DNA from 3 places in the Microaerobacter geothermalis genome. Region 2 is predicted to be linked to each of the others. Evidence: predicted binding sites of a transcription regulator. Region 2 holds the regulator's gene; each other region holds the start of a gene.
What was found. Region 2 encodes Rex, which represses fermentation and respiration genes when NADH is low (regulators of the CRP and FNR family bind a similar motif). Its sites were predicted from a motif close to TTGTGAAATATTTCACAA; they were not measured.
Positions count from the first base shown of each region.

Region 1: L1765_RS11820 (DUF438 domain-containing protein) is a predicted target of Rex. The motif match lies at 1,899-1,916, and genes of this name have one in related genera.
Region 3: ric (iron-sulfur cluster repair di-iron protein) is a predicted target of Rex. The motif match lies at 1,337-1,354, and genes of this name have one in related genera.

Region 1 is NZ_JAKIHL010000033.1:13,871-17,154, forward strand. Features, by position in the region: gene L1765_RS11815 (carbon-nitrogen hydrolase family protein) at 1-194, opposite strand, end outside; gene L1765_RS11820 (DUF438 domain-containing protein) at 571-1,800, opposite strand; gene rlmH (23S rRNA (pseudouridine(1915)-N(3))-methyltransferase RlmH) at 2,092-2,571, opposite strand; gene L1765_RS11830 (CxxH/CxxC protein) at 2,699-2,866, opposite strand; gene L1765_RS11835 (S1C family serine protease) at 3,047-3,284, opposite strand, start outside.
Region 2 is NZ_JAKIHL010000006.1:54,171-57,454, reverse strand. Features, by position in the region: gene L1765_RS04980 (tetratricopeptide repeat protein) at 1-226, shown strand, start outside; gene L1765_RS04975 (ComEC/Rec2 family competence protein) at 301-1,176, shown strand; gene L1765_RS04970 (redox-sensing transcriptional repressor Rex) at 1,555-2,175, shown strand; gene ku (non-homologous end joining protein Ku) at 2,445-3,275, shown strand; gene L1765_RS04960 (ATP-dependent DNA ligase) at 3,272-3,284, shown strand, end outside.
Region 3 is NZ_JAKIHL010000024.1:39,160-42,443, reverse strand. Features, by position in the region: gene L1765_RS10045 (trans-sulfuration enzyme family protein) at 1-274, shown strand, start outside; tRNA gene L1765_RS10040 (tRNA-Sec) at 401-497, shown strand; gene L1765_RS10035 (DUF7310 family coiled-coil domain-containing protein) at 574-1,092, opposite strand; gene ric (iron-sulfur cluster repair di-iron protein) at 1,423-2,133, shown strand; gene L1765_RS10025 (low molecular weight protein-tyrosine-phosphatase) at 2,459-2,929, shown strand; gene L1765_RS10020 (4'-phosphopantetheinyl transferase family protein) at 2,990-3,284, shown strand, end outside.

The DNA of each region.
Region 1 (3,284 bases), on a different contig from region 2:
TCATTGATGGTTAAGGCATTTCCTTGATCGTTGCCGATAGACATCAATTGAGTTGTAAAAAACTCGGGGAATAAAACAAACTCGGCACCAAATTCCTCGGCTGTTTTAATATAATGCTCGGATTGTTTAGCAAAATCTTCAAAGGAATATATGGTGTGAAGGTGATATTGTACAGCTGAAACCCTTATTTTCATAAACGCCTCCTATAGTGGAATAAAACGATTACATCTAATTTTTGTCGTATGTTTAACTATTTTACACAAATCACCTTCCGCCTGTAAATTATATCTGCGCTTCAAAATTTCACGTGTGATTCTTAACAGCGAGAATCACCTCTGACGGGACAAGTAATTGTTGGTAATATTCTCTTGTTTCTACAGTGAAGATTGTTGATCTATTGGCAGCAGTCAAAAAAAAGAGCAGAAACAAGACTGGCATATCATTCTGGGGACGCAGTACATATCCGAAATTCAGGCATACTAAGTCAATCTAGCCACTATGAGGCTGTCCCATAAGTTAATGAATGACTGAGGGATAGCCCTGTAGTTCTCTCTTGCCGATTACAAATAGTCAGGATAATATACGTTTCTCTCCTTTGATGGCTTGAATCGGATCGATATTCTGTGTGAATTCTAGGGTGCCGATATACTTTTTGTTCTCATCCCGAACAGCAAAATAACGAATATATACATATTTATCACGGAACTTGATCCAGAAATCCTCGGAATCTTTCTTCCCTGATTTGAAGTCATTCAATAGTTCTTCAACTATATGGGCACTTTTGGGTGGATGGCAATTTTGAACGGTTCGCCCGATGACAGCCTTGGTTCGTGGAAAGATTCTTTCTTTTCCTTGGGAGAAATAGCGGACAACATCTTGATCGTCAATGAAGGTAATGTCAACAGGGAGATGGTTTAATAGTAGCTCAAGCTGATTTAAGGAAAGCACTCCAGTTCCCAATTGAATATACCCTTCAGATATCGCCTTCACATTTAGTTCTTTTCTTTCAGGCATCCATATTGCGGCTGGCTCAGTTAAACAATAGCCGATTTCATCACTCTCATGGGCGATTTTAATCCATTCATCTTCGGTCAGATGATTCATGGACATCGGAAAAAGAATGTTTTCCTCCCTGTAGATCATGTCGTATATTTGCTGAATAAAGTATGCTGCACCTTCAATTACGGCTTGTTTATCCCCATTGTAGTTCATTAATTTTCGTTTTGTTTCCTTGATGGCGTCGCGGATGTAATCATCAATTCTCCACATATTTGTAGACGGTCCGTATATACTGTACTTTTCCAAGTAAGGGAAAATAAGATGCTCTTTACGGACGTAGTGCTTATCAATATCTAGCAAAAGATTGATATCTTCCAAGAGTTTGTATATGTTATCATCAGAATCCTCTTTTGCAAACTGTTCCAAATGCGGTTGAAGCCTGGATTGTATCAATTTTTCAATTTCCCTGTTTTCCAGTTTAAACGTATGAATTGGATGTCCTGGTTCATCCTCGGGATGTTGAACGTCTTCGATCTTCCCTTTAAGAATGGACATATGCGCAGAGGATAAGCGCTGCACTTCACTTTGAGGAAGATCCCTTGATTCTAAAATGCTGCGTTGAAGTTGGGAAATTTGAGCAACTTCCTCAACAGTGACTGTGCCGATCACTTGATCAAAACGAGCCTTAACCTCGTCCACATTTTTCCCGTTATAAAGCTCCAAAAAAATTTCTTTTAATTTCTCTTGACGTTCTGAATTTTGATGTATATGTTGTTCACGGTTATTGATCATCTCACTCATAGAAATGCTCCTTTACTTAAATTTCAACGACTTTGCAAATGATAATTTTTCTCATATATTGCTCATATATATAAAGTAACATGTTGTATATTCACTGATTGTGATTATCGTCACAAAAAGCAGAAAAAAATATACCCTAAGACTTCTAGGGTGGGTAATAACAAACTAAGGTAAAATTTTTAAACTACTGCCAAAACCTTGCTGTTTTAAGTAAAAATCCTCTGCTTGCATACCGCTTCACGAATTTGTTCCAACGTTCTTCGATGCTTCCCTAAAAAAATGACTATATGTTCACTTATGGTACGGTTCACCCCGATTAATGCGAAAAGCCCGGTAAATTTGCTCCAGTAAGATTAATCTCATCAATTGATGGGGGAAGGTCATTTTGGAAAAGGAAAGTTGGAGGTCCGCCCTTTTCTTTACTTCATCTGACAGCCCTAATGATCCCCCGATGATGAAGGTGATAGAACTGGTGCCGTAAGTGGCTAGCTGGTCCAGCTTTTCAGCAAGCTGCTCGGAGGAAACCATTTTTCCCTCTATTGCCAGTGCAATGACATAGTCATCCCCTTTCAGATGGGATAATATTTTCTCTCCTTCTCTATTTTTTACCTGTTCCTCTTCTGCTTGGCTGAGGATGTCCGGGGCTTTTTCATCAGGCACTTCGATCAATTGTAATTTAGCGTAGGGAGATAACCGTTTTATATATTCATTGATACCCTGCTTCAAATATTTCTCTTTTAATTTACCCACCGACAAAATGGTCATTCTCATTCTTATCCCTCTTTCTTTTTCTCGCTCTCCACCATTTTCGTAACAACTGCAGCAAATCCATCGAGATAGGTCCATTGGCTCATCCTAATGGCTTTGCCGATTGAATTAAACGATTTCATTCAATTCATTACACTACCAGGAATTTAGGGATTCGATCACAAAACTCACAGGTTGCCGGTACGGTCCAGGCAGTAAAGGAAACCTCATCTAACCGATAGAGATCGGGCGCCTCCTCATATTCATCCACGAAATAATCGATGGCCAGTTCCAAATGTTCACTGCAGCATACAACCATTTCTTAATCCGTCCTTTTCATTCAACATTCGTTTTTCTTTATCTTCGCTTTTCAGTTTGCATTGTCATCATCGATTTTTATCCGAATTCCATCATATCTTCGGTGTACTTCTATAACTCCCACAGAACTAAGTCTCCTTTATTATATCCAAAAAAGAAAACGAGCCGCAAAAATGGCCCGTTATGGAATCATTTGCAGTTTTCCCAGAATAATTTCTGTCGTCATCAGTTGGCCCTGGCGGTAAAAGGTTACCTTTATCTTGTCCCCAGGATTTTTCTCTTTATAAAGGTATTTTCTTAGTTGGGCAGAATTATAAACCGGAGTTTCATCCAGCTTGGTAATTACGTCAAGATTTTGCAATCCCCCCTGATAAGCAGGTCCCTGAGGAGTAACGCTTCTCACCAGAACCCCTTGGGTA
Region 2 (3,284 bases):
ACTATCAGATCAAACATTAGAATCCCACCCACTGGTTTTACTGCAATATGGGAAGATTAAACTTCAGCAGGGATTCCTTGAAGATGCCCTGCAGCTCTTTTCAGATACAGTGCAGAAAGACCCGAATATAAGGGAAGGATATCTTTTCAAGGGATACTGTTATTATCAAATGAAGCGCTTTTCAGAGGCGATACAGGAATGGGAGAAATTAATGACGATGGGATAGAAAAATCCCATCGTTTTTTTTCGCTTATATCATATGGTATTATCAGAGCACATCTTATGAAAGGATGAAAAGGCTTGAAAAAAATAATATTTGGAAATATTTTAATTCTTGTCATATTCTTATTGGCAGGACGCGGAAATATAGATTCCCACTTACCCACTGTATCAGCGGTAAAAGAGAATCAAGAACAGATCCCCTTTGGGGAAATGAAAGTAACTTTTCTCGATGTGGGGAGAGGAGAAGCGACTCTGGTTCAAATGGATGATGGATTCACGATGCTGATTGATACTGGTACTAAAGGCTATGAAAATCAACTTATCGAGGAATTGATCAGAAATCGTGTAAGTGAAATAGACATATTGATTGCGACAAACGATTCAGAGGAGTATACTGGAAATATCGTTGTATTATTAAAAAAGTGGCCAATCAAGAAAATCATGTATGCTGAACTGTTTAAAAAAGATATCATGGGAAAAATTGGTTTTACCCCAGAAATTGAAAAGAAAGCTTTATTTGCAGAGGATATCATAAACATTGCCAATAACGTGAAAATAAAAATCTTAAGTCCGGATGAACCGTATTCCAATAATCCCCAAGGAAATTCCCTGGTATTTCAACTGATTCATGGAGAAGTATCAATTCTTTTTACAAGTGGTATTGATGAAGATACGGAAAAAAAATTGGTAGAAAAGTATGATCTTAAGTCAAGTATACTAAAAGTTTCTGATATGGGTAGTATTCAATCCTCTACCCCTGAATTTTTGCAGGAAGTGGATGCCTTTATGGCCGTTGTTTTTCCCGCGGTAGAAACGTTTGAAAGAAATGAAGAAGTCTTGGAACGTTTAAACGAATCATGGATGGATGTTTACCAAATTTCCAGAGATGGGTCCGTTTCCATTATTAGTGACGGAAAGGATTATATTGTTGAAAAGAAGGAAAATTCAAATTAGTTATCGTATTCTTTAGATGTGGAACTAAACTTACATGACCCTACGGGTCACAAATTGATATGAAAATGTTATTTTCATATCAAAGATTCACACGTCCGCTAGTCGAGTTCGAGCAAGAAGTGATTCAGGTCCGCTTTAAGTCTAATGAACGGAGCCCTCAAAAACATCTGGGTATTTCAAAGGTGGAGTCAGTTTGAGGGCTAGGTTCCGTTCTTTAGCCTTGCAGCTTCGTACGAACTCGAAGGCAGTCCTTAGTGAATTCTTTGATATGAAAATACCTTTTCATATCAATTTGTGACCCTGCGGGTCATGTATGTTTAGTTCCGTCTATATAGAAAAATAGGGATTAGAAAAATGTGGCTGGGAAGGGGTTTTTTCATGAAAACAGTCAATATATCTGAGGCGGTCATTCGCCGTCTGCCCATTTACTTGCGATTTCTTGTCCATTTGCAAAATATGGGGATTAAAACCGTTTCATCTCAGGAATTGGGGCAAAAATTAGACATTAATCCGGCTCAAATCAGAAAGGACTTGGCTTATTTTGGCGAATTCGGAAGGAAAGGAATTGGTTACGAGGTTCAGTATCTCATAGAGAAAATCAAGCAGATTTTAAAATTGGACCAGATCATTAATGTATGCTTGGTAGGTGCTGGCCATTTAGGACATGCATTAAGTAATTATAATGTTTATCAGAAGGATAATATGAAAATTGTCGCCATTTTTGATGCAGATCCCCAAAAAATAGGAACGAAAATTGCTGGGTTGACCATTCTTCCTGTAGAAGCCATACCTGAAACCGTGAAGGAGAAAAAAATCCGCGTCGGGATCATTGCAGTCCCTGCTCCCGAGGCCCAAAAAGTAGCAGAAATACTTGTTGAAGCGGGGATTGAAGGAATCCTTAATTTTGCCCCGGTCAGTTTGAGAAACACTGGAAAAGTCCGGATCCATCATGCTGATTTTACGACCGAGCTTCACAGCTTGGCCTATTATCTGGAATAATTTCAATCCCAAAAGACCTTTTTGGAAAGTTACTCTTTCCAGAAAGGTTTTTTATTTCGGCTAAGAAATCATAATTTCCCTAATTTGTGACAAAAATAAAGGAAACTCTAGTCCTCAAATTGCTTCCATCATCGAAATACCCGGATATTTTTGAGGGCTCTTTGATTTGAAAATGATATCAACTTGTGATCCTTTGGGTCATGAATGTTTAGTTCCATCGGTAGTTTTGGTGCCGGTTAGACATCGTATATAAAAACGGGGTGAAAAAGATGCATACCATGTGGAAAGGTTCGATTAGTTTCGGATTGGTGAACATTCCGGTAAAAATGTTTGCCGCCACCGAAGATAAGGATATCAAATTTCGGTATCTGCATAAGAAATGTAAGACTCCAATCAAATATGTAAGAACCTGTTCGACATGCGACCGGGAAGTGGGGTGGGATGAGATTATCAAAGGGTACGAATATGAACCCGGTCGCTTTATCATCATTGAAGAGGAAGAGTTGGAAGCGATCGCCCCTGAAACGAAGAGGACTGTGGAAATCCTTGATTTTGTTAATCTGGAAGAGATTGATCCAATATACTTTGACAAATCTTATTACCTTTCTCCCAATGAAACAGGCGACAAAGCTTATGCCCTCTTGCGAAAGGCGATGAATGAAACAGGAAAGATTGGAGTGGCCAAAATCACGATCAGAAATCGGGAAAGTTTGGCTGTTATCAGAACGCTGGAAAACTGTATAGTGTTGGAAACTATCTATTACCCCGATGAGGTAAGGGGCATTGCCCAACTTCCCGCTCTGCCCGATGAAACCAAGCTGAACGAAAATGAATTGAAGATGGCTATTCAGTTAATTGAAAACTTGGCAGCTCCTTTTGATCCAACAAGATATAAGGATAAGTACAGGGAAAGCCTGCAAGAATTGATTCAAAAGAAAATGGAAGGGGAAGAAATAGTAGCAGCCCCTGTTGCACCTAGAAGAAATGTCATTGATCTTATGGACGCTCTTCAAGCCAGTCTAGAAGCCACCAAACCTGCAAAGAAAAAGAAAGCTGGGGGTCCAAGAAGAAAAGCAGCCAAAGAGAAAGCAACCATATGAAAGAAGATA
Region 3 (3,284 bases), on a different contig from region 2:
TGGTGAAAAATATGGGGCGGTGGTGAGCTTTACCATTTCCGATGAGAGCAGGATAAATGAGGTGTTTCGAGGTTTCTCCCTGATTAAATATGCTCCGACGTTAGCGGGAGTTGAGTCGATTGTCTCCCATCCTGAAACCACTTCACACCGATATTGGGATGAGGATAGAAGAATAAAAGCCGGGATTACCAAAGGGTTAATCCGATTATCCGTAGGGGTTGAAGATGTGGAGGATATTATCGAGGATCTGGATCGAGCACTTAACATGCGGTGATCTGGGATTTATTTTTTCTCTTTTATCAACGAGGTTTACAAATTTGGAAATGATTCATTTTGCGAAATCTCGCTGGATATGGTAACATAATGTCTGGTTCCTTAATGGAATGTTTTTTCCCAAAGTGGGGGTGGATGGAGTTCTGGTGTCTCCCCCGGTCTTCAAAACCGAGTGAGGGGCGCGTGCCGTCCCTGGTGGGTTCGATTCCCACCCACTCCCGCCAATACTTAAAATGCTAACAACCACAAGGGTTTGTGGTTGTTTTTTGTGTTGAAAATTGAAATAATGCTCAGGTAAATTTATTGTTTTTTTAAACGCATTAGTTCCAATTCGTTTTGGGCAGCTTTATGATATGTAAATTCAACATCACTTTTAAGATTCTTTAATTCTTGAATAAGATCGGTATGATTGGCAGATACAGTTGATTCTAAAGCACCTACCTTATGTTCTAGGGAATCAACCTTGTGCTCTAGGGAATCAACCTTGTGCTCTAGGGAATCAACCTTGTGCTCTAGGGAATCAACCTTGTGCTCCAGGGAATCAACCTTGTGCTCTAGGGAATCAACCTTGTGCTCCAGGGAATCAACCTTGTGCTCCAGGGAATCAACCTTGTGCTCCAGGGAATCAACCTTATGTTCCAGGGAATCAACCTTGTGCTCTAGGGAATCAACCTTATGTTCCAGGGAATCAACCTTATGTTCTAGAGAGTCCATTTTAGTATCCAAACGGTTGATGTCTTGTTTCATTCCCTTTATTTCCGCAGTTTGAATATCTAGCCGTTCTATAATACTTTGAAACAGATTTCTAATCTCTTCCAATTTTTTCACCTCTCCCATTGATCAATTAATTTTCTAAGTAAAAGTATAATTAACTGACCTATTTGGTACTAGTTTACTTTAATAATTACCGATAGACAATAATAATCTTGAAAGAGCGAAAAATTGTTCTTAAATAAATAAAGCAATTTCCAGATAAGTGGATAGGGTAGTATGATTCCAAACATAATATTCCCCGAGAGATGCAAGCTATTCATAATAGAACTAGCATTTTTACATATACTTAGTGTGACAATAGTCACAATGAGGAATATAAGATTATTATAAAATGTTACTATAACATGCCAATACAAATATTGGAGGTAGGATGTAATGGAAATGACTCTTGATCGTTCGATAAAAATAGGAGACATTGTCACGCAAGTTCCAAAAACAGCAGATATATTCAAAGAATATCGAATTGATTTTTGCTGTGGAGGAAACCGGCCGTTGGGTGAGGTAATTGATGAAATGAATCTGAATGAAGGAGAATTGATGCAACAGTTGAATCAGATATTGATCGAAAGAAGCACTGCCAACGAAAATATCAAAAATTGGGGTGAAGCTGGATACGGTGAACTGATTGACTATGTAGTAAATAAACATCATGCTTACCTGAATAAAGAATTGCCTTCCATTAGTCAGCTAACTGCAAAAATATTGCGTGTCCATGGTTCCAAACATCCTGAGCTGAGCCAGGTGTATCAGCTATTTCACAAACTGAAAATGGAGATGGAACAGCATATGATTAGAGAGGAAGTAGATGCCTTCCCGTTAATCAAACAATATGAAAAGAATAAATCCTCTTTGCAATTGGATAAAATTATTCGGATGATTAAAAAACTGGAAAGCGAGCATGATGATGCAGGAAACCTTTTAAAAGAATTAAGGAAGGGGACAAAAGATTATCAACTTCCGGATGATGCTTGCATGTCCTATCAATTAACATACCAAAAACTTGAAGAATTAGAAAACGACCTTTTCCAGCACGTCCATTTAGAAAATAATATACTATTTCCTCGCTGGTTGAAAGAACGGGCATAAATATGAAAAGGAGCCCTCAAAAACATCTGGTTACATTGATGAGTTGAGGGCTTTTGTACGACCTCGGAAGCTGTGATGATCTTAATTTTTTTTCACAGGTTCAACAAACTGTAGCAATTCTTGAATTAATCTTTCATGCAAGCGGGAGTTCCATAAAGTAGACCTCCAAATATAAAGTTTTCTTTTAACATGTACATGTTGTTCTTCTTGACTTATTGGTGATTTTATCGTTGACTATTCAAGGATACCTTATTTTTTTTCTCGCTTTGAAATATTTTATCAGAGACGATTGCAGCAATAAATTTTGGGGAAAGAGGGGGTTGTTTTGATTCGCGTATTATTCGTATGCTTGGGGAATATTTGCCGCTCACCGATGGCCGAGGCCATTTTTCGTCAAATGGTGAAGAAAAACAAATTGCAGGATAAAATTTTTGTAGATTCAGCCGGGACAGGCCATTGGCATATCGGTGAAAAACCTCATAAGGGGACAAGAGAAATCTTAGATGCGTATCATATTGATTATCATGGAATCTATGCAAGACAAATTGATAAAAAGGATCTGTTTCAATTTGATTACATCATTGGAATGGACACGAACAATGTAGAAGACTTGCGCCGCATGGCAGGAGCAGCACAAACCGGTTATATTGCCCGTTTGCTTGATTTTGTTCCGGAAACGGATCAATCCGATGTACCGGATCCCTATTTTACAGGGAACTTTACGGAGGTATATGAACTGGTGTCAGAAGGATGTGAAAGGCTTCTTCAGTTTATCCGACAGCGGGAAGGGATATAAGATCTATCAGGATATAGGAGATAATAATGGATCATCTGTTGTATCACGAATGAGGGAAAAGTGGGAGTTGATATTGAACAAATCCGTCCGATAGATATGGAAATTGCCAATCGTTTTTTTACTCAGGAAGAAAGGGAAGTATTGTTTCACCTTCCAGGAAACGATCAATTATCCTTCTTTTACGAGTTGTGGACTCTAAAGGAATCTTTCGTGAAGGCAATTGGCCAAGGGCTTTCCTGTCCCTTAGATTCCTTTGGTTTTGATATGAGAAATTATCCTCATACGATCACCCTGCTAGATATAAAAGGTAGAGATAAAATGGAATGGCACTTTAAAAAATATTTTTTAAACAAAG